Regions from separate parts of the Caballeronia eucalypticola genome, predicted to be linked through region 2. Evidence: predicted binding sites of a transcription regulator. Region 2 holds the regulator's gene; each other region holds the start of a gene.
The links. The regulator FliA, encoded in region 2, starts transcription of late flagellar genes. The targets are predictions, from matches to a motif close to CTAAAGTTTNNNNNNNNNNNGCCGNTA.
Positions count from the first base shown of each region.

Region 1: motA (flagellar motor stator protein MotA) is a predicted target of FliA. The motif match lies at 2,907-2,933, and genes of this name have one in related genera.
Region 3: ACMX25_RS22935 (flagellin) is a predicted target of FliA. The motif match lies at 3,094-3,120, and genes of this name have one in related genera.

Region 1 is NZ_JBLKRU010000005.1:182,603-190,569, reverse strand. It holds gene ACMX25_RS08730 (MFS transporter) at 1-1,223, shown strand, start outside; gene ACMX25_RS08725 (hypothetical protein) at 1,343-1,513, shown strand; gene ACMX25_RS08720 (hypothetical protein) at 1,631-1,903, opposite strand; gene ACMX25_RS08715 (hypothetical protein) at 2,005-2,613, opposite strand; gene motA (flagellar motor stator protein MotA) at 2,986-3,855, shown strand; gene motB (flagellar motor protein MotB) at 3,907-5,019, shown strand; gene ACMX25_RS08700 (nuclear transport factor 2 family protein) at 5,008-5,376, opposite strand; gene ACMX25_RS08695 (porin) at 5,647-6,825, shown strand; gene ACMX25_RS08690 (bifunctional aspartate transaminase/aspartate 4-decarboxylase) at 6,930-7,967, opposite strand, start outside.
Region 2 is NZ_JBLKRU010000001.1:368,705-376,671, forward strand. It holds gene ACMX25_RS01755 (hypothetical protein) at 82-390, shown strand; gene ACMX25_RS01760 (DUF433 domain-containing protein) at 387-749, shown strand; gene ACMX25_RS01765 (hypothetical protein) at 746-919, shown strand; gene ACMX25_RS01770 (Rieske 2Fe-2S domain-containing protein) at 937-2,031, opposite strand; gene ACMX25_RS01775 (GGDEF domain-containing protein) at 2,328-3,419, shown strand; gene ACMX25_RS01780 (RNA polymerase sigma factor FliA) at 3,453-4,184, opposite strand; gene ACMX25_RS01785 (MinD/ParA family ATP-binding protein) at 4,215-5,147, opposite strand; gene flhF (flagellar biosynthesis protein FlhF) at 5,140-6,852, opposite strand; gene ACMX25_RS01795 (cysteine hydrolase family protein) at 7,387-7,967, shown strand, end outside.
Region 3 is NZ_JBLKRU010000021.1:12,000-19,966, reverse strand. It holds gene ACMX25_RS22960 (hypothetical protein) at 1-113, opposite strand, end outside; gene ACMX25_RS22955 (hypothetical protein) at 284-709, shown strand; gene ACMX25_RS22950 (hypothetical protein) at 881-1,240, shown strand; gene rpsU (30S ribosomal protein S21) at 1,437-1,649, opposite strand; gene ACMX25_RS22940 (aldo/keto reductase) at 2,016-2,963, opposite strand; gene ACMX25_RS22935 (flagellin) at 3,220-4,635, shown strand; gene fliD (flagellar filament capping protein FliD) at 4,775-6,340, shown strand; gene fliT (flagellar protein FliT) at 6,370-6,669, shown strand; gene ACMX25_RS22920 (sodium:calcium antiporter) at 6,807-7,817, opposite strand; yybP-ykoY riboswitch at 7,954-7,967, opposite strand, start outside.

The sequences.
Region 1 (7,967 bases), on a different contig from region 2:
GCTTCGGCGCGCGGCGCTTGTTCGTCGGGGGCCTGATGTTGTTCGGGGTGGCTTCCGCCGCTTGCGGCTTTGCAATGGATGCGACCCAACTGACCGCCGCACGCGCATTGCAGGGCATAGGAGCGGCCGCCACGCTGCCCAACTCGCTGGTCCTGCTGAATCAGGCCTGCGGTCACGACGACGGGCTGCGCGCGCGTGCCGTGGGCTTGTGGACGGCGGCAGGTTCAGTATCGATTGCTGCAGGACCGATCGTCGGCGGCCTGTTGATCGCTGCGTTCGGCTGGCGCAGCATTTTCTGGGTCAACGTGCCGTTGTGCGCGGCTGGCATCGCGGCGACCTATGCGTGGATCGCCGATAAAAAGCCGGAGCAGAAAGCGCGCGGCGCCGACTTGCCCGGGCAGGTCCTCGCGGCCGTTGCGCTGACCGGCTTTGTCGGCGCGATGATCGAACTGCGGCCGTTGGGCCTGACGCACCCACTGGTGATCGGCGGCATTGCCGTGGCGCTTCTCGCGGCCGTGGGACTTGTGCTGGTCGAGCGGCGCGCGTCGGCGCCCATGCTGCCGCCTGCGCTGTTTCGGGACCGCACGTTCAATGCGGCCACGGTGTTCGGTATCTGCGTGAACCTCACGTATTACGGCATGGTGTTCGTGCTGAGCCTGTACTTGCAGCGCGTGCTGGGCCACACGCCCTTGCAAACCGGGCTGGCGTTCCTGCCGCTGACCGGCGGGTTCCTGTTGTCGAATCTGGCGAGCGGCGTGGTCGTTGCGCGCTTCGGCTCGCGCTTGCCGATGATCGTTGGCGCATTGATCGATGCGGCCGGTTTCGCCGCGCTTCTTTTCGTCAACGCGTCGACGCCGGTGTGGGCGCTATTGCTGCCCTTCTTGCTGATCCCGACAGGCATGGGGCTCGCCGTCCCCGCGATGACGACCGCCGTATTGGGCTCGGTTGAGCCGGACCGCGCGGGCACGGCGTCGGCGGTGCTGAACACCGCGCGGCAGGCGGGTGGCGCGATAGGCGTCGCGGCGTTCGGTGCGCTGGCGAGTCACTCGGCCATGGCCGAAAGCGCGCAGATCGTGATAGGGGTGAAGGCGTCGGCGGGGGTATCGATGGCGTTGCTGTTATTCGCCGCGGTCCTCGCTTGGCGGGCGATTGAGAGCAAACGTGCGAAGGACGGAAAAACGGACGCGGGATCGATTAAATGCGGCTCGGCGACGCGTTCCTGAGCAAGACGCGGGCACGTGAAACTCGAACTAACGGCGGCGGGAACGTTAGTTGCGCCCGCTTTGCCATACGCACTTCTCGTGCAACGCGCGGTCCGCAGACCGCTCATGAGGAACTGGATATGTCCACGCCGCCGCCGGACCCGACTTACTTGCCGATAGAACCCGATCCCGACGAGCTGCTCGACCCGGATGCGCCGCCGCCCGAGGACGACCCCGACTTACCCGATGGTCCTGATTCAGCGACGCCTATAGTGCCGGCAGATCCAAAAAACGGCACACCGCGCGTTTGAATTTTCAGCTTTGAAGTGCAGCCTCTCGTCAGCAGCAAAAAATGCCCGCCTGCGTCTTGCAGGCGGGCATTTTTCCTTTGGGTGATGCGGTCCGGGCGCGGTACACCGCGCTATCTGTTAAAGAGCCGTTGTCAGGATTTCGCCCGAGGCCAGTGCCCGTTCAATCAACCCTTCCTGCTGGGCCTTGCGCACCGCTTCGGCGACGAACGTTTCCGGTGCTTCGACCTCGGCTTTGATCGCACCAATGATCCCTGAGGCCTCCACGATCACCAGCGACTTCGCCGAATCCGCCCGGCTGATGATGACGCGTTGCGGACTTCCGCCGTCTGCGATGCTTGCGCAGAATTGAACCGGTTTGCCGTCGATGGTCTGCTCGAAAGTTTGAATCATCGCTGGGTTTCGCCTGTAGTAAATGGAGTTCGCGTCAGGGCACGCATAAAACGTTCCGCCCCAACTTTCGCAAGCCGCGACCGACAGCTTAGACCCATAGTTTAGAACCTATAAGTCACGCCCACCTGGACGACGGGATACCAGCGATACCGTTCCACGTGATCAGTAATGTTTTGCTGTTCCTGATCGATATTCGCCTGCGTCGTCAACTGGCTATAGATGGCCGGCACGGAATAAGAAACATGGGGACGGCCGTACGCCACGCCGAGGTCGCACATAAAGCCAAATCCCTTCGATACCGGCTTGTGACCGTAACCCACGCCGAGGTACGGCATCACGCTCGGCAAGCGCACCGTGGCCGATGGCGCAGGTCCGACAGCCGGCACAAGGTCGTTGCCGATCTTGTAGTTGCCGTCGGCGTCAGGCACCGCATGCCCAGTCAGTTTGTCACCGTTGAAAAGCGCACCGCCCGTCACGCGAAAACCGCTGCTGGAGAACGGGAACAGGTCGAGGTAGAGCCCTCCTTGCTTGAGGCTCAGGTGCCCGTCGTACTTATTGTCGTCGACGGTAAATGAATGCGACAGGCCGAAGCCCTCCACTTCCGCATGCACGCCCGACCACGAGTTGAAGGAATATGCCGCGCCTATCCCTGCGCCCAGCGTGCCGCCCTGTACGTAAATTTCCTGCGAGTGCGCTGCGCTCGTTGCCATCGTTGCGATCGCTGCGGCGGTTGCCGCCCTTAAGACAATGTTCACTGCACCTTCTCCGTAATGTCCCCGGCTCTTTCCCGTGGCGAGACTTTACGGTTTCAGTAATCGTTTCAATGAAGCGAATAGTGACTGTTTTCGAGTTCAATTCGACGCTCCGGAAAACTGATGTGAACGCCATGAATCAACGCCTCTAATCATCTGATGAATAACACCTAAATTTGATTTGGCGCGATGGAAGGTAACTTTTGCCATGCCCAATCCCACTACAGGCAAAAAGATACCTTCTCCCTACCCTAAATCTGCTGAGCGGCTTGCCGTTAAGGTCTAGGACAGCTTCATTCAACGGAAGCATAAAAATCAGGCGGAGAGAGCATGTTTGTTGTTATTGGCTGGGTCGTGGTCATCGGGTCGGTGATCGGCAGTTTTCTGGGCGTAGGCGGTCATCTGGCCGCACTGTTCCAGCCCTTCGAGTTGCTGTGCATCTTCGGCGCGGCGGTGGGTGCGTTCGTCGTATCCAATCCGGTGACGACGCTCAAGAAGACCCTCAAGGTCATCCCCACGGCGTTCAAGCAAGGTGGCTACTCGAAAGAGAAGTACGTGCAGCTCATCGCGCTGCTGTACGAGCTGCTTCAGAAGGCGCGCAAGGAAGGCATGATGGCGCTCGAGGTCGATGTTGAAGCGCCACAGAACAGCCCGACGTTCAAGAAGTACGAACACGTGCTCAACGATCACCATCTGCTGGAATTCATCGTCGACTATCTGCGCATGATGTCGAGCGGCAACATCAACGCGCTCGAGATGCAGGACCTGATGGACGAAGAACTCGAGACGCATCACGCGGAAACATCGCTGGCTGCCGGCGCGATTCAGAAGATGGCCGATGGCCTGCCCGCGTTCGGCATTGTCGCGGCCGTGATGGGCGTCGTGCATACGATGGGTTCAGTAGGCGCCGCGCCCGCGATACTCGGCGAGATGATCGCGGGCGCGCTGGTCGGCACGTTCCTCGGCATCCTGCTCTCGTATGGTTTCTTCGGACCACTTGCCGATCTGCTGGCTGCAAAAGGACAGGCCGAAGCCAAGCCGTTCCAGTGCGTGAAGTCCGTGCTGCTTGCATCGATGAACGGCTATGCGCCGGCTATTGCCGTCGAGTTCGGGCGCAAGGTGCTGTTCACCGCTGATCGTCCGTCGTTCCAGGAACTCGACGAGGCCGTCCGCGCCACCAAGCAACCGAAGTCGGCGTGACGAGCCTGTCTCGCCCGCTGCAGATCACGCCGATCATCAAGAGGTTCGCTCATGGCTGACTCCCCTTCTCGCGACCCCATGCAGTCGGTGCTCGCGCCGACTGTTGTAGTGCGACGCAAGAAAAAATCCGCACACGCGGGTCATCATGGTGGTGCATGGAAAATCGCGTATGCGGATTTCGTGACTGCCATGATGGCGTTCTTCCTGCTTATGTGGCTGCTAGGCTCGACCTCCAAATACGACAAGCAGGGCATTGAAGATTATTTCAACACGCCGCTGTCGGCAGTCTTCGGCGGCAAGGACGGCAGCGGTGCTGCACGCTCAAGCTTGATTGAAGGCGGCGGACGCGATCTCTCCAGTTCGCGTCCGGGAGAAGCCACCAAAAGCCAGACCCAGCCCTTGCCGAAGACAACCGAACGCATGGCCGCAAGTGCCGCTGCAATCGCGGCCGCCGCGGTCAAGGACGACGCAGAGCGCCTGAAACAACTCAAGCAGAAGCTTAGTGCGTTGATCGAGCGCACGCCGGCGCTGGCCGCGTACAAGGACCAGATTCGCATCAACATCACGAGCGAAGGATTGCGCATCGAAATTGTCGACTCACTCAAGCGGCCGATGTTCCCCTCAGGCAGCGCAAAGCTGGAAACGTATGTGACGACCATCCTCGGGCAGATCGGCTCCTCGCTCAACGACGTGGATAACCGCGTGTCGATCGCCGGACACACGGACGCCGTGCCGTACTCAGGTGGCGAAGCAGGGTATTCGAACTGGGAGTTGTCGAGCGAACGGGCGAACGCCGCACGCCGCGCGCTGATTGCAGGCGGCATGAACGAAGGCAAGATCCTGCAAGTGCGCGGACTGGCTAATGTATTGCCGCTCAATAGAGCAGTCGCCGATGAACCCACTAACCGGCGCATCAGCATCCTCGTTTTGAACAAGGCCGCCGAACAAACCTTCTTTGCGGACGGCGGTCGGACCGCCGTGGATGAATCGAAGCCGGCTAGCTCAATGATTCCGGCGGTCGTTGGGTCGCAGGCGGCAAGCGCGGTGGCTCCGGTGGTCGCGCGGTCGCAGCCCGCAAGCGCTGTGATTCCGCCGGTCGTGGGGGACCAACAGGCGAAGCCTCGAGTTGCGTCGGCGAACGCCGGGCCGGCCTTAAAAAGCTAGCACGCTGCAGTGAGCGGCGGCGATTTTCCAGCCGCTCTCCGTTTCAACCCACATGCGCGTGTAGCGAAGATTGGCCGAAAGCGGCACGCCGCCAAATTGGCCGGCGAGCGCCGCATGCGTGAGCGTCACGGCGCTCCTGTCATACACGCGCACCGTCTGTTCCTTGATCTCCAGCCGCTCGATCCGCTGTATTCCATGGCGATGCGCGTTCAGGTCGTCGGCCTTGCTCCACACCTTGCCCGTTGCATCGACGAACGTGAGGTCGTCGGCGAGCAACGTATCAAGCACGTCTACGTCCGATGCAAGCATGGCCTCGCGCAACCGCTCCTCGAGTGCCGCAATCACGCTCTCTGTCATGGCTGTGTCCCTCGCTTGAAGATGAGCCGTCAGCATAGCGCGACGGCTCGCCAAAGCGCTTCCGCACGCCTCTCCGATACCCGTTCCTGGGATTTATCGAAAGTATTTTTCTGAAGCCGTCGCTGAAAAACAACTGTCATATACCTTACACACCCGTTCGCTAAAGTCCGCCCGTCGCGAGCTACAGACCGTCAGAGTCCGATGCCGTGCAGCACCTATTTGCTTCATTGACAAGTTTCGCTTAATCACACCCACGCTAGGGAGAACGTTTTGAACCGTAAAACACTGCTCGCCACTGCTGCAATGGCGGCATTCGCCGCATCGACAACCACTGCTCAAGCTCAAAGCAGCGTCACGCTTTACGGCCTTATCGACGCCGGTATCAGCTACGTGAACCACGCAGCCGTCGGCACGACAGGCAGCTCGAAGAACTTCAAGTATGACGACGGCGTATCGCAAGGCAGCCGTTGGGGCCTGCGCGGTGCTGAAGACCTGGGCGGCGGCCTGAAGGCGATCTTCACGTTGGAAAGCGGTTTTAACAGCGGCAACGGTACGCTCGGCCAGGGCGGCGCGGAATTCGGCCGTCAAGCGTATGTGGGGATTTCCAAGTCGGATATCGGCTCGGTCACCCTCGGCCGGCAATACACGTTCTCGACCGATTACCTCGGCGGTTCGTACTCCATCGGCGGCCAGACGGTTGCAGGCAACTACGCGTATCACATCAACGACGTCGACCAGCTCACGTCGAGCCGTATCAACAACTCGATCAAGTTCAGCAGCGCCAACTTCAGCGGCCTGACGTTTGGCGGCTTGTATGGCTTCTCGAACCAGGCTGGCGCATTCGAGGGTTCGCCCACGACGACGACCGCAGGCGTGACGACCCAAGGTTCATCGCGCGCTTACAGCTTCGGCGCGAACTACGCTAACGGCCCGTTCGGCATTGGCGCGGCTTACACCGACATCCACTACCCGGGTTCGTCCACGCCGGCGTTCAGCACGAACATCGCGAACGTTTCGACGGGCGGTACGAAGGACCTGCGCACGTTCGGTGTTGGCGCCAGCTACAAGTTCGCTGCTGCAACGGTGTTCGGTCTCTGGACCAATACGCGCTTCGAAGCCATCACGGGCGCAACGTCGAAGTTCAACGCGTATGAAATCGGCGGCAAGTATGCGTTCACGCCGGCTCTTACCGGCGGCCTCGGCTACACGTACATGAAGCTGACCGATGCAGCGCAAGGCAAGTGGCAACAAGTCGACGCAAGCGTGGACTATGCGCTGAGCAAGCGTACCGATGTCTACGTGCTGGCCATCTATCAAGACGCGTCGGGTTCGAATGCAGGCACGCCGGTGCAGGCTGAAATTGGTTCGAGCACAAGCTACTTCGGCAACTCGGGCAAGGGTTCGTCGAATCAGATCGCTGCACGCGTGGGTATCCGCCACAAGTTCTAAAGCAGGCGTTTGACGATAAAACGGGCCACTGGGGTAACTTTTCCCGGTGGCCCGTTTTTCGTTTGACGCTTAAGCAGACGTCTTTTCGAGGCGTCGTTGCTGGCTTAGAGCACCTTGTTTTTATCGAGCGACTTGCCCGTTGCGGCGTTATAGCGCTCGACATATTCCACCATCAGCTTGCGCATCGCGCGGCCGATCGCCTTGTAGTCGCTCTCATTGAGATTGGCAAGCGACACGCGGCCCGATGGGTGCTGCGTACCGAAGCCGCGTCCCGGCAAGAGCACGACACGTGCTTCTTTCGCAAGGCGGAACAGCAGCTCGGAGGGCTCGGTATTCTTGAAGAGCCACGCGACGAACTCCGGCCCGTACGCACGATTGCCGAGGAATTCGAGGTCGATGATGGTGTAGTAATCGACCTGATTCACGTCGCTGTCGTCAAACGATATCCCTATCTCCCGGTACAACGCCTCTTTGCGGCCACGAATCAGGCGCTTGAGCGCGTTCTTGTACGCGTCAGGCGTATCCATCAGCGCGAACAGCGAGAACAGCACCATCTGCACTTGCTGAGGCGTGGAAAGCCCCGCCGTGTGGTTCAGCGCGACGGTACGGCTGTCGGCCACCAGGCGGTCGATGAACTTCAGGTTCTCCGGCTCGGTGGTGATCGACTCATAGCGCTCGTGCAATTCCTTGCGCTGATCCTTCGGCAACTTGCGGATCAGGTCATCGATCACGTTCTCGCGGTGCATGGCGATCGTGCCGAGCCGCCAGCCTGTCGCGCCGAAATACTTCGAATACGAATACACGAGGATAGTGTTCCTCGGACACAGGGCGAACAGCGAGACGAAGTCGTCGGCGAAGGTGCCGTACACGTCGTCGGTCAGGAGGATCAGGTCGGGCCGTTCCTTCACGATCTCCGCGATGTACTCCAGGCTTTCGGTATTCATCTTGACCGAAGGCGGATTGCTCGGATTCACGAGGAAGAACGCTTTCACCTTCGGATCGCGCAGCTTGTCGAGTTCCTTCTTCGAATATTGCCAGCCGAGTTCCACGTCGGCATCCAGATTGACCACGTTCAACTGGTAGTCGTTAAGCGTCGGAATCTCGATATACGGCGTAAAGATCGGCGAGCCCAGCGCGATGGT
Region 2 (7,967 bases):
ATCCAAATCACAAGACCGATCGACAAAAAATGCCAAAAAACCCCGTCAAGCCGACGTTGCGCTTACCGGTAGAATGCCCACATGGAACTTACTGGCATTGGCCTATACACCCTTCAGGAAGCAGAAGGACTCACCGGCGCTCAATCGCGCGAGGTGAGCCGCTGGCCGTTCGGCTATGCGTTCAAGGGTGGTGTCGGTGCTCCACTATGGAAGTCCCAGCTTGCCGATTTCGACGAAAAGGTCATCGGTTTTCGCGACCTGATAGAACTATGCATCGTCAAGGCGTTCCGCAATCATGACGTGCCACTTCAGGTAATTCGTGGTGCGATCGAAGGCGCGAAAGCCATGTCTGGAACTGAATATCCTTTTACTGCACATCGGTTTTTTTGACCGATGGCAAATCCATCTCTGCCGAAGCGTTGCACCAACACCGCGACGCTGAAATGACCGATCTTGCCAAGCGCCAATTGGTGTTTGAACACATCGTTCGGCCGGCGTTGTACATGGGGATCGAATTTGCAGGTGACAGTCAAGCAACGCGTTGGTGTCCGCTCAATCGCAACAAGGTGATCGTGCTCGATCCGGCAATCGCGTTTGGCAACCCTGTGCTCACTGACCATGGCGTCAGAACGCATAGTGTCGCCGAGACCTTCAAGGCCGAGAAAAACAAGGAGATGGTCGCATCATTGTTTGATATCCCGCTCGCCGCAGTCGAAGCCGCCATCCGCTACGAGCAGATGGCAGCATGAAGTACTTCTTCGACAATAATCTTTCCCCGCATCTGGCTCACGCCATCCAGGAACTCTGCCGAGTGGAAAAGACTGTCGCGCGTGCCATCCATCTGCGTGATGTGCTACGTTTCGAGTGCCATGGCGGTACAGCGGCGGAAAATTCGAACAAATTCCGCTGTAGTCCATGAGCGAAGTACGACGGCCTCTATCCCCCACCCAACTCCGTCCCGTACCCCCATCCCCGTTCCCTCAAGTACTGTCGATACCCCACCGACAGTCGATCACAAACCTGATGCAACTCCGCGTGCGGATCGAGCGGAAGCCTCTTCGGCCATTGCGATTCCACTATCGGCGTGTCCTGCATCAGTATCCGCATATTGAAGTCATACAACGCTTCATCCGAGTGCGTCGACTTGTCCTCAAACACCGACACCATCCACGCCCGCGTCTCCGTTTCACTCACCGGCGACGCCACCAGCAATAGGTGCAACGCCCCCGCACCGTGCTGCGCCGCTTTCGACAGACTCGCCACCAGCGGCCGTTTCACTCGATACACATAGTAAATATCCACGCCCTCCTGTCCCGGCAATCCCGCCGGTTGCCAAAACCGGCATTGCCGAGCCTCAAGCCCGTCATCGATTGAAATTACTTCGTAATCCTGTACTTCTGCGTGCGATGCGTCACCGAGAATGCCTGTGTGCACAAACGGGAAGTGCGCCATATCGAGGAAATTCTCGACCACGCGCGGCGCCGATGAACGCACGGTCTGCGCCGCAAGATTGATCCGGCGCGCGCCCGGCCTGTCGTTTGCCGCGTACTCCGGAAAGAAATCGAGCTGACGCGACGGCTCACCAAGGCACGTCCACACCACGCCGTATTTCTCTTCCACGCGATACGTCAGCGCGCAAGCGCGCTTCGCGGGGCGTATCGACGGATTGGAGGGGATGTGGATGCACTGGCCATCGACGTCGTAACGCCAGCCATGATACGGACACGTAATCAAGCCGCCCGTCACCGATCCCAACGATAACTGCGCCCCACGATGCGGACAGCGATCACGCCAGACGTGGACATCGGTGGAGATATCGGGCGGTGCTGCCGGACCTACAGCCTCCGACGCGTTGCGCCAGACCACCAGTCGCTCGCCTGCCACTACGAACCCACGTAATTCCCCGGCGGGAACGTCGGCGCTGTTACACACAGGCAGCCATTCGCCGAGCAACGCGGCATCGCGCGCGGAGTGAGAGTCATCGGTAGCGTTTATGTCGCCAGTTGAAAGCGCGGATTCAAAGGGTTGCATCGGGCGTCGAAAAATCTACGTAGTGAATAAGAAGCCAAGAAGCCAAATGAAGGTCCGAACATCGATTCGAAAACAAGCGAGGCACAAACGCAACTCGCCAAAACAAAATACCCGGGCGCGCCGCGTGCGTACCACTCGTCCCAAGTGGATCGTAACGAATCAGCATCGGTCCGCCAAAATCTGGCTGAATCAGGCGATTTTCGGCCACTTTTTAGCGACGCAGTACGATTGCAATTCTGTACTACGCAGAAACTGCATAAAACGCGGCATCGATCAGCACATCAGGGAGACTCAGAATGGGGCAGGCGAATGACCCCTTGCATCGGCACCGCGGTTACGTGTGGTCGACTTTTCTCGATCCGGAAAAAGAGCAGGCGACGCTAAGAGTCATACTGTGCGGCCTCGCAACGGCCGTGTACGGCGTGCTGGCGTGGACCATTCCAACGCCCGCCGCCATTGCCAGCTTCCATGCGCTCGCGCTCTATCTGATCTATGGAGTAGCGACGCGGCTAATCATCAGCAGAATGCAACGGCAGTCGAATCTGCGCCTCGCATTCACCACTGTCGCCGATCAGGCCCTGCTCACCGTGATCCTGGGTGCCGGAGGCGCACTCACCTTGCCCATGCTATGGGCGGTCTTCCTCTTTCTGATCGGCGCGGGCGGGCGTTACGGCAAGCGCACGCTGGCATTGTCGTGTGTCACGGCGATGGTGGGCATCGTCGCGTTGTCGGTACTGCAGCCGTGGTGGATGATCAATCGCTCCGCGGCGCTCGGGATTGGCTTGAGTGTGTTCGGCGCATCGGTCTACCTCGCCGTGCTGGTCGGCCGGCTCGGCAGTGCGAACCGCGACCTCGCGCTCAAGGCGGGCACCGACCCGCTCACGGGTTTGAGCAACCGCTACATGCTGGAGCAGACCATCGGCCGGGCAATGATCGCGATATCGACGGGACAGGAAGGCGCGACCGCGTTGCTGATGATCGATCTCGACGGCTTCAAGGAAGTCAACGATACCTATGGCCACGAAGTCGGCGACGTCGTGCTGCAAACTTTCGCGGGCCTGCTGGCAAGAAGGGTAAGAACCACCGATACAGTCGCGCGGCTAGGCGGCGATGAATTTGTCGTGCTGGCGCGGCACGTGACGGGCAATCACGCGGTGCAGACGGTGGCAAACGGCGTGCACGCGGTGCTCGAGGAAATGAAGTCGGTGCAGGACCGGGTGGTGAATGTATCGGCGAGCATTGGTGCTTGCCTGATCTCGCCGGACTTGAGTCCCGGCTACAGAGATATTGCCGTGCTGATGCGCGCCGCCGATCGCGCGATGTATCGCGCCAAGTCATTGGGCAAAGGCCAGACAGAGTTCGCGGCGGACGCGGATTTCGAAACCTGACTGGTTTCCATCCGTCTTTTCATTCGCCGATACTCAAGCCTCCACGCCCGACCAAGCCTGTTCCCGCAACTTGGCCCGCAGCCGCGCAACGGCCTGGCTATGCAACTGGCAGACACGCGATTCGCTGACTTCCATCACGGCGCCAATTTCGCGCAGATTCAAGCCCTTCTCGTAGTACAAGCTCATCAGCAGCTTTTCGCGCTCAGGCAATTTATCGATTGCCTCGACCAGCGCCGAACGCAAGCTTCCATCGAGCAACGCGGAAAGCGGGTCGGCTTTATCGACGCAATAACGATCGAGAAACGGCTCGTCATCGGAAGACCGGTCGAAGTCTTCGTAATAGATCAACTGGCTGCCATGCAGATCCTGCAGCATGGCCTGATATTCGATCAGCGGCATGTTCAGATGCTCAGCCACTTCCTGCTCGCTCGCCGAGCGTCCAAGATGCTGTTCAACCTTGTGCACCGCGGATTCCACTTCGCGCGAAGTCTTGCGCATGCTGCGCGGAAGCCAGTCGTTGGCGCGCAACTCGTCGAGCATCGCGCCGCGAATCCGCTGGCTGGCGTAGGTCTCGAACTGAGCGCCTTGATCTTCTTTATAACGGCTGGCGGCATCGAGCAAACCGATCATGCCGGCCTGGATCAAGTCATCCAGATCGACGCTAGCCGGCATTTTCGCCACGAGTTGCAGGCCAAGCCGGCGCACCAACGGTGCGTAGCGGGTCAGGACCTCGGACTGTGACAGTTTTCCCTGGGCGTTATACATCGCATTCACCTTGTTCCTTCTCTTGCTGCATCACACGGACGCGGCGCTGCTCATCGCAAGCTGCATCAATGGTGTTTCCGTGCGGCGAACCGCGCCGGAGTTGATCGAGCGCTCCAATCCGTGCGGCGTTTCCGCTCGCAAGGACTGCACGGGCCATTCAAACTGCGACGCTTTCGGCATCGGCCAGTACTGCAATTCAGCGGCAATCTGCCGATAATCCCGGGCGGCCGCCGTCGCCGGAAAAGCTTCCACCGCGCAACGCGATAGTTCATGCGCCCGCGCCACGCGCGGATCTTCTGCTACGCAACCGGCAGGCATGAGTTGCACCGCGAGATAACGATTGGCGACGCCGGCGAGGTTATCGAAGGCGATTTTCGCGTCTGCGCCGTTCTTCACGTGATTCACGACAACTCGGAACCGGCCGATCGCGTGTGCGTAGTGCAGACGCTTGATGCAGGCGTACGCCTCGGTGATCGCGGCGGGCGCTACGCGGGTCACGATCACGAAGTCGTGCGCTTGCACGGCCAGATTTGAGAGCGCGCCGCTGCGATCGAGCTGGGTATCGATCAGGACGACATCGGCGGGTCCGTCAAGCAGCACCCGGCAATGCGCGGCGTCCTGGCTGATGCGTTCATCGCGAGGCGCGGCAATCACCGAAAAGCCGAACGGCGTGCGCGTGACGGCGTCCTGCAAAAAACGCTTGCCGGACAAGACCGCGCCCAGTGCACCGTTATCCGGCACCTTGGCCAGCCGGGTCACCGACAACCCGTTCTGGCGTTCATCGATTACCAGCACATCCTTGCCTTGCGCGGCGAGGGCGGACGCGAGGTTCACCACCGTCGACGTATTGCCGCTTCCGCCCATTCCACCTGCCGGGGCGCCACACACCGCGACGACCCGCGAGCCATTGCGCGTCAGCAGCCGGCGCAGGCCTTCAGCCTGATCGGACACGAACTTATCCAAAGTGAACCTCATGCAGTTCGGTGGAAGCGCGCGCGGAAAGCGCGGACAGGAGCGGCGGCACATCGTCGTCTTGCGGCACGAACGGCGAGCCGTCGCGCGGGATGCAGAAGGCGCTTTTAATCAGGAAGCGCTTGGTCGCGACATACAGGTTTTCCGGCACCTTCTGTCCCGTCGATACGTAATGCACGGGCAGCTTGTAGCGGATCACGGTGTCGAGCACGCCGCCCAGGTTCGTGGCTTCGTCGAGCTTGGTCAGGATGCAGCCCGCGAGCGGCGGCTGGTCCGGCGTGCTCTGGTACGCCTGAACTACTTCGTTTAACGTATCGCCGTGGCTGGTTGCGTTGAGCAGCAGCAGGCGTTGCACCGGATGGCCGGCGCCGCACAACATGGCGATGTGATCGGCCACAGTGCGGTCACGCTGGCTCATGCCAATCGTGTCGATGAGAACAATGTGCTTGTTACGCAGTTCGGAGAGCGCGAGTTGAAGGTCGCCCGCGTCTTTCACCGCATGCACCGATACCCCGAGGATCTTGCCGAAAATACGCAGCTGTTCGTGCGCGCCGATCCGGTAGCTGTCGGTGGTAAGCAGCGCGACCTTGCTGGCGCCAAAGCGCATTACGCAGCGCGCGGCGAGCTTGGCGGTGGTCGTGGTCTTGCCTACGCCCGTCGGTCCCATCAGCGCGAAAACGCCGCCGCGGTTCATCATCGATTCTTCGCTGTCCATGACGGGCAGGTTGTTTTCGAGCACTTGCTGAACCCATTCCATCGACGCTTCGGCTTGTTCGATCTCCGGCATGTTGTCGATCAGCATCCGGACCAGTTGCGCGGAGAAACCAGCAGCGAACAGGCGCTTGGTCAGTGCGGCGTGGTTCGGGCTGCGGCGTTGGCGATCACCCCACAGCAAGCCGGCGAAGTGCTCTTCCATCATGCCGCGCATCGACGACAGTTCATTCATGACGGTGTCGTTCACGACTTGCTCCATGCGGCTGCGGATGGCTTCAGTCACAGCGGCAGCCGCCGATGCCGGCAGGCCCGCGAACGCGCCTTCCTGCATCGAACTGGCGGATTGGGCCGCGGACGTGTTGGCTTCCTGCTGGAACTGGGCCTGTGCGGTTTTTTGTTCTGCGCGGCGAGCGGCGAGTTGCGCCGCTTCGCGGGTCCATCCCGGGGCTTGCGAGGATGCCTGCGGCGTGACGGTCACGGGATTACCCAATCCCTTCGCAATCGCCGACGATGCGCTCAGCGCGCGCTGCGGCGCGGTTTCAGCGGCCGACTGCGCCACCCGGCGGGCATGTTCGATCAGCCAGGGATTCGATTCAGCCATCGTGCGCGATACGTCGTCTGCTTGCGGTTCCGGCTCGAAATCATCCAGCGGTTCGGGATTGGCGCCGAACACTGACGAAAAGACATCGCCGTTCGCGTAGGGGTTGGAACCCGCGTTCGAATTCGAACTCGGCTGCTCGTAGGACCGTGACGGCCCCGCCAACTGATGATTGCCGGCCGACTCCCGCAGCTTCATTTCGCGATGCTGAGCGGCGGCTTTCGGAGATATCTTCGCGAGATCGCCGTCGGCGACCGCAACGATCTCGACGCTGCCGTCTTCGGTTACCCGATTTGACAACACGACCGCATCGGGGCCCAGTGCTTCACGGACGAGCCGGAACGCTTCGCGACTCGTGGCACCGATGAATTTGCGGATGTTCATTTACCCCCCGATGAGCTCGCGCTCACTTTGATCTGTTGCGGTTGACCGGTGCGCCACGTTTTGAGCGACGTACCGTTTTCCTGTGAATGAATTATTGCAAGGGTGGGTGTCGGGCCATCGGCTGATAAGAGCCGGGAAAGCGGGGTAATTCGGGAGATCGATGCCGGAAGCGGTTCGCGGGCGGCGTCGGGGAAGTGCGGGAAGGTTTAAACGTCAGACAATTGCAATGGTGTTCACGGCAACTGCAATGAAAGACTCGTAGAGATATTTCATTACCCGTCGTGTTATTCCGCTGCAGGGCCGCGGTGATTATTTCGCCTCTCGTTTTATTGTTCCGCAACACCGCGCCCTATAGTTCGTAATATCGATCTTATTGAGTTTTTGAAACGACTTCAATCAAGTTTGAAAATCAATGAACAGTGATTGACTCGACAAAATATCTATCGTCCATCAAGACGAACCTACCTATAATAAATCGAAGGACAATTCAAATAAATTGCAATAGCAGAGCATGCATTTCACGTCCTGACATTAATCAAGGAATATAAAAATGGCGGAAAAACTATTCACGCACAACCATTCCCACTCCCGTTCGATACAAAAACAACTGCACCGGTCGTGATCGAGATGCAGCGTGATTTTGTCGAGCCGGGAGGCTTTGGTGAAGCGTTGGGAAACGAGGTCTCTCTCGTGCGCAGCGCGATTGTCCCGTGCGGGAAAGTGCTGAAGGCGGCGCGTGACGCGCAGCTGCTGGTGATCCATACGCGTGAGGGTCACCGTGCCGACCTGGCCGATTGTCCGCCTGCAAAACTGACGCGCGGCGGCAAGACGTTCATTGGCACGGACGGCCCCATGGGCCGCATCCTGGTTCGCGGCGAGGCCGGGCACGACATCATTCCAGAGCTGTACCCCACGTTCGGCGAACCGATTATCGACAAACCGGGTAAGGGCGCATTTTATGAAACCGACCTGCAACTAATCCTGCAAGACCACGAGATCAAGACGCTTGTCGTGTGCGGGGTGACCACTGAAGTCTGCGTGACTACGACCGTTCGCGAAGCGAATGACCGCGGCTACGAATGCATTATTCCGGCGGATTGCATCGGATCGCATTT
Region 3 (7,967 bases), on a different contig from region 2:
ACCGCACACAGCGCCTCTTTTTTACCGGGAAGAACCGCTATAAATACGGTGTAGGCGGCTTTTCCGGTGAGCCGGTTGACCCTTGAAACGACTGCCGCTTCTTGCTGCTTCACCAGCGTATCCAGACCTTGCGACGATCGTAGCAAGGCAAGCAAGACGGTGAATGTTGCTGTTTTTATGTGGTCGACCGCGCTATGGCGACTGATTCCGCGTCCGATACTGATATCGCTGTTAGATGAACACCCACGAAGCACCGCAGTTGTCGGTGCAGGGGAGAACCAGAATGAAAAACCTCAACTTTTTAACGCACCAGGAAATCTTCGACCGTGCCGTGCTTCATCTCTTTGGCCAAGGCCAGGCAGCGTTGTTGCCCCACGGCGGCGGTGCATATCGCGGCTATTGCGGCGGTTGTCCTGTCGGCAGCTTCATCAAGGCGCGCGATTACATGACCGCCATGGAAGGCGTGCCTATTCGCTACGTCAGCAAAGGGCCGGAAATCGTGCCGGCATACATGGACGTCGGTGTGGCCGCACTGAAGCGCGCGCTCTTGCGATCGAACATCAACGTCTACGATCCCACGACCGTCGAACTGCTCAGTTGCCTGCAAAACGTGCACGACGTGTTCGGCAAATGGGAGTGGCGTGAACGCTTTGCGTCCATTGCACGGCAGTTCAACTTGTCTGCGAATCGACTTAAGTCGGCAGCCTGAGAGCGGGTTTGGACAGGGTTTCGGGACTCCACCGAGCGGTCACGATTCTGAACCGGTTCTGAATCAATCCCCCTCGCACTGACCCACGAATAGACCGTATCCGCGCCGGTGAAGCACAAACAAATAAGCGCGCAAGCGAGCAACGCAATAGTCAAAGTAACGAGCGATGCCATGTTAACAGCGAGAGACATCTACGAACGCGTGAGCAACCATCTGCTGACGCAACGGGCTGTATCAGAAGATGAAAACGGATCATGCCGGCTGCGCAGCGGCAATGGGCGCAAGTGCGCTATCGGGTCGCTGATCGCCGACGAGCTGTATCGGCCGGAGATTGAAGGCGTCGGGATCTCGTACTACCGCCACGCGAAGGACGGCTCGTTGTTGCGCGTGCTGTACGCGTCGGAAGTCAATGCCTACGATCCGGACATTGTCGAATTGTTGATCGAACTGGAAGAAGTCCACGACGATTTCAGTGTGGACGAATGGCCCCAGCTTCTAGCGCGCGTGGGCGAACGGCACGCATTTGTCTAGGCCGCAAGCCGCGGTCGCCCGCCCCGCCAACTCGCGCCGAATCATCTGAACCGCGAGTCGATGTAACAGGGTTTGGAACAAGCAAATCCGATTATCGAATCAAACTATAAAAAGCAAAACGGCGATGCAACCCTTGCGGGCGGCATCGCCGTTTTGCATGGTGCAACCTAAACAATCAGGCTGCACCTGCCAAGATTTAATGAAGCTTCTTGGGCAACATCTGGCTGCGCAGACGCTTGCGCAGACGGCTGACTGCTGCCGCCTTCTTGCGCTTGCGTGCCGTCGTCGGCTTTTCATACGACTGACGTTCGCGAAGCTCGGCGATCAGGCCGTTCTTTTCGATGGTCCGGCGAAAGCGACGGATCGCGACGTCGAACGGCTCGTTTTCTTTCAAAACAATAGTGGTCATGGAAGTCCTAAATCGCTGATACGTTTTTCTGACTGCGCGGCGAAGCGTACTGCACAAGGCAACGCCGCGCGCCGGCACTCCGATCGTCCACCCAAACAACAGCGGACACGAGCAAAGCGGCCACGGAGGCCGGAAAAGAGAGAGGTGGGATTTCACCGCCGATCACGGCATGCGCAGTCTGTCGAAAAACGGAACAGCGCACTTCGGGCCGCCCGGCGTCGCTTATAAATAGCTGCGCCATCGGGCAAAAATCTCGATTCGGGCGAGATGTTATCAGATCGTCGCCCCGTCGCCAACCCCGACACACCTATTTGCAGAGGTCTGCAGCGAGGCAACCCCATGAAGATGCGTGCTTTTTCCCGATTTTCAGTCCGGATTGCTCGCTTCGTCGAGGAGCGCGATGTCCTCAGGCGCCAAGCTGATCCGGGTTGCGTGTGCCAAGGTTTCGAGTTGCTTGACCGATGTCGCGCTCGCGATCGGCGCCGTGACGCCAGGCCGCGCGATCAGCCATGCTAGCGCGATTGCCGCCGGCTCGGTGTCGTGACGTTCCGACACTTTAATGAGTGCCTTAACAATTCTCAAGCCCCGGTCGTTTAGGTAACCCGACACCTTTGCGCCGCGGGCACTATTCTCGGTATCGGCTTTGGATCGGTATTTTCCGCTCAGGAAACCGCTAGCCAGGCTGTAATACGTCACAACCGATACCTTGTGCGCCTTGATAACCGGTTCCAGATCGTTCTCATAACCGGCGCGATCGTAAAGGTTGTATTCCGGCTGAAGCACCTGATAACCCGCAATCCCCTCCTTCGCCGATATCTTCAGCGCCTCTTCCAGCCTTTCACCGGTGTAATTCGACGCACCGATCACGCGCACTTTTCCCGCCGTAATCAGCTTTTGATAAGCGCCAAGCGTGTCGATAAGGGGCGTTTTATCGTCGTCTCGATGAGAAAAGTAGACGTCGATGTAATCCGTCTTCAGGCGTTTCAGCGAGTCGTTGACTGCCGCCTCGATATTCGCCGCCGACAGCCCCGTCCGCGTGCTCAGCATGCCGACCTTGGTTGCCAGCACGATCTTGTCGCGCTTGCCGCTTTCCTTGAGCCACTTGCCGATGATCGTCTCCGACTCGCCGCCTTGGTGGCCGTCGACCCAAGCGGAATAAACGTCGGCGGTATCGATGAAATTAAGTCCGTGGTCAACGAAGGCGTCCAGGATGGAGAACGATGTGCGTTCGTCGGCTGTCCAGCCGAATACATTTCCGCCGAAAACGAGCGGCGCGACTTTGAGGTCTGACGTACCAATAGTGCGGTGCTGCATGGTTGCTCCCGGGCTGTGATGGGCGAAGACGAAAAAGGATGGAAAAAGAATACCCGCGAATCCGCTTGCTCGCAGGCGGCGCCTCGACAACTCCCGGCGACTATTCTCCCTACGAATTCTTACCTAAGTCCTCAAGTTTTTTTTTCATGGGCCGCTAACCCATGTAGGCGGCCGGCTACCACGCTCGGGAACCGCCAAGCAACAGGACCGCGCAGTAGCCATAACAGCCCTTTAAGTTCTTTCAGGAGAAATCCAAATGCTCGGCATTAATAGCAATCTCAACTCGCTGGTCGCTCAGCAAAACTTGAACACCTCGCAAAGCGCTCTTTCGCAAGCTATCACGCGTCTGTCGTCGGGTAAGCGCATCAACAGCGCGGCTGACGATGCAGCAGGTCTGGCGATCTCGAACCGTATGCAAACGCAGATCAACGGCCTGAACCAAGGCGTGTCGAACGCGAACGACGGTGTGTCGATGATCCAGACGGCGTCGAGCGGCCTGGCGCAGATCACCTCGAGCCTGCAAACCATTCGTACGCTGGCTGTTCAGGCGTCGAGCGGCTCGCTGTCAGCGAGCGACCAGGCAGCACTGCAACAAGAAGTTGCGCAGCAAATCGCTGAAGTGAACCGCGTGGCGTCGCAAACGACGTACAACGGCAAGAACGTGCTGGACGGCTCGGCTGGTAACGTGAGCTTCCAGGTCGGCGCGAACGTTGGCCAGACGATCAGCTTGAACCTTACCAACAGCTTGTCGGCGTCGGCGCTCGGAACGGGCAAAGTGCAAGCGGGTGCGACGCTCGGCACGATCGCCGTGTCGCTCGACTCGACCGGTGCTGCATGGAACGCCTCGTCAAGCACGGGTTCGGAAACAACCGCAATCAACGTCCTCTCGGACGGCAAGGGCGGCTTTACCTATACCGACCAAAACAACCAGACCCTCTCCAACACGGTCACCAGCAAAGTGCTGGACACCACGGGAGGCGTGCTTAGCGCGGTGGGGACTAGTGACCTCGATCCGACAAAGGCGCTCGCGGCAATTTCCGCCGCCAACGCGACGCCTCCTAAGGCGGCCGGTGTTGTTCTTGGCACGGTCGGTGGCATCAGCATCAGCGGGACCGATGGTTCGGACGTTCCCGCAGGCACGTCGGGTGCCATTACGTCGCTGACCTTCAAGTCGGATGGTAGTGGCAACTTGAACGCCTTTGATCAAAACGGTAACCAAATCTCGTCCACTGTTTCCGCGGCTCTCTTCACTACCGCTGCTAACGGTCAAGGCGGCACACCCACGGCCGGCGCAACTCTCGCCTTCAATACGGCTCCTGTCAGCAACTTCGGCGCGATCAACGCCAACAACAACCCGCCGGCGGTTTCAGACATCGACGTCAGCACGGCAACGGGCGCGAACGCTGCGATGGAATCGATCGATAACGCACTCGCCACGGTGAACAACATCCAGGCAACCCTGGGTGCGGCTCAAAACCGTTTCACGTCGCTTTCGTCGGCCCAGCAAGCACAGTCGACCGACCTGGCAGGCGCCCAGTCGCAAATCACGGACGCCGACTTCGCGCAAGAAACGGCTAACCTGAGCAAGGCGCAAGTGCTGCAACAAGCAGGTATCTCGGTGCTGGCACAAGCTAATTCGTTGCCGCAGCAAGTTCTGAAGCTTCTCCAGTAATAGCCTCAAGCAGTAATGGCAGACGCATCGAAAGACGCGTCTGCCAAATCCGTTTTCCGGGGAGGCATGCCTCCCCTACACGTTTTACAAACGTTTATCATTCAGGCTCGAAAGCAAAACCGACGTACGGAGCATCTCAATGTCGACGATTCCCAGCGCTTCCAGCACCGCCGCGGCCTCAGCAGCTGCCACTTTAGCCGCCACCCAGGCAGCCGAAGCGTCCGCCGCACAATCCATCATCAGCGGTTCCACGGGCAATTCGTCGCTGGATGTCTCGTCGCTCGTCACGAGCCTCGTCAATGCGAAGGTGGCAGGTCAGACCGCTACGCTTTCCGCACAACAGACGAACGACAACACCCAACTTTCGGCTATCGGCGCATTGCAAGCGGCACTGTCCGCGTTGCAGGCCGGTATCGCCTCGCTATCGAACGGCACCGCGCTCGGCCAGTTCACCGCGACCGCGGACGGTACCGGACTGACAGCAACCACCGACAGCACCGCGTCCGCGGGTTCTTATTCCGTCGCGGTCACGCAAATTGCCAGCGCCCAGACGCTTTCGTCGGCGGCGTTCGGCTCGACCGCGGCACTCGGCACCGGCACGATGAGCGTCTCCATCGGCGGCAAGTCGATGAACCTCGCCATCACGTCGGCGAACAACACGGTGAGCGGCATTGCCAGCGCGATCAACTCATCGGCAAGCAACCCCGGCGTCACGGCCACGGTGGTCACCGGCACGGACGGCGCGCATCTGGTCCTGCGCTCCACGGCCACGGGCGCGTCGAACACGATCAATGTTTCGGTGAGCAACGTGTCGGGCGATGCAGGCCTGTCCAGCCTCGGCGTTACGTCCACTGTCGGCGCCAATGGCGCCGCATCGACCTTTACGTCAGCGGTGGGCACGAGCGCGTGGTCACAGACCGTGCCCGCACAAGACGCCGAGTTCAAGATCGACGGGACAGCCGCGACAAGTTCCAGCAACACGGTGACCACTGCACTCCAGGGCGTCACGCTGAACCTGACCGCTGCTGCAATCGGCACACCGCCCGGCACGCCACAGAATCTGGTCGTGGCACAGAACACTACGTCTGCCTCCACCGCGATCAACAGCTTCGTCAGCCTCTATAACACCTTGGTCACCACGTACGGCCAGGTGGGCAACGACAATTCGCAGGCAGCGAGTACCCAAGGCGGCATCTTGTCGTCCAACCCGATGCTTGCCACTATCCAGAACACGCTGGCGGCTATTGTCGGCAGTGGTGTAAAGAACGGCGGCTCAACAATCTCGCTGGGTGCGCTTGGCATCTCGCTGCAGGGACAAGCCACCGCGACGCAGCCGGCCGGCTCACTGGTGGTCGATCCCACGAAGCTCGCCGCTGCGCTCCAGAGCAACCCGTCGGGGGTTGCAAATCTATTCAATTCGAAGACCGGCATCGCAGCGCAGATGACGAGCAGCCTGAACTCGTTCCTGAGCCCAGGCGGCTTGATTGCGAACAGCCAGAGTGCGGTGAATACCGACCTCAAGAGCATCACGTCGCAACAAGCCACGCTGGCCACCTACACGGCACAGCTGACGAGCCAGTATCAAGCGCAGTTCACGGCACTCAATACGTTGATGGCCACGATGAACAACAACTCACAGTACCTGACGCAATTGTTCGGCGGCGCCAACAGCGCGGGTGCACTCGCAACTGGAGCGAGCAGCTAAGCTGCTAAGGTCCGCTAAGGATAACCGACATGGAACAGAACAGCTTGATCGACCGCCTGCTGGCGTTGACGCTCGCGATCCAGCACGCAGCGGCGATGGCGGACTGGCAGGAAGCCGCGCGCCTGACTGAAGAGCGGACCCCGCTTTTCATGGAATTGACGCCGGCGCAGGACGCCGCGGCAATGGAAGTGATCAACCGGATCCAGGCAATCGATGCCGCCATTGCCGTCGATGCAAAGACAACGCAATCGGAATTGCAGATTGAGTACAGTTCCGCGATGAAGAGGGTTCAGGCGGCCGGCAAGTACCATCAGGCCGCGAAGTTCTGACCGGGAGAGCATCACCGAGGCGGGGTTACTCCGTCTCACCGGCTCGGCAAAGACAACAACAAAAACCACGCGCTTCGCGCTTTGGCTGTTTTCAACACCCCGGCGCACTGCGTGCTTCCGGGGTGTTTTCTTATGGGCTAACGCCCGAGCGTCAGCCCCAGATACAGCGCATAAAGCCCGCCATTCACGAGCAGCGCCCACAGCACGATCCCGCCCTTCTTCGCGTTGAAGCGCAGCCACGCGGCCGCCGCGAGCGTGATGAAAACACCCGTCATCACTTCCACACGCGGCTCCCACGGTGTCAGCATGATGCCGATACCCGGCAGCAGCGTGCCCTGGAACACCATCGCTCCGGTGATGTTGCCGAACGCCAGCGTATCCTTGCCGCGCCGCGCCCAGATAATGCTGTTGACCTTCTCGGGCAGCTCGGTAGCGATCGGGATGATGATCAGCGACAGCAGCAGCGCGGATATCCCCAGCACTTGCGACACCCCTTCCACGCCGGCGATAAACCCCTTCGCACCGCCAACCAACAGCACCACGCCCAGTATCATCTGCAACACGATGGTCGCAAGCGAGGTCGGCAAGCCGACGCGCGAGATCAGCAGCCGTTCGGGAGCTTCCGTGCCATGGCCTTTCTCGACGAGACTCGCGGATGCGCGGAACGTCGACACCACATAGGCGACATACACGCCGACCAGTCCCACGGCGAACAGCGCGCGCACTTGCCACGCTTGATGCGGCACGAACATGGCGCCCGCCGCGATCAGGAACGCACACAGGAAGAAGTTGAGATCGCGGGTGAAGCCGCTATGTTCAGGCGCGACGACCCCCTTGAGCCCGCGCGTCTTGAGCACGGCGATAGCCATCAGGCAGGTCGACAACGTCGCTAGCATCAACGGTGCGCCGAGGATCGCGCCGACGCCGATTTCCTCGTTCACCGCGCGACTGGCGGTGCCGCCCATCAATGCGATGATCGGCACCGTGGTTTCCGGGAGCGCCGTGCCGATAGCCGCGAACAGCGATCCGGTCACCCCTTCGGAGATGCCGAGTTTTTCGCCGAGATGTTCGAGCGCGTTGGTGAAGAGTTCCGATGCCGCGAGGATCACCACGAGCATCAGCGCAAGTTGCAGGAAAAGCATCGTCATGCGGCACCTCGCGATGAAGCCGGCGAGCAGGCGACGCAATGAGAAGGGCAGAACAACGGCAGAGAAACCGGCGAACGCGAGAGATGACCTGGGGCAGGCCTGAGGTGTTTTTGTTTTGGAGACACGATAATTTCACGGTCGGACGTCAGC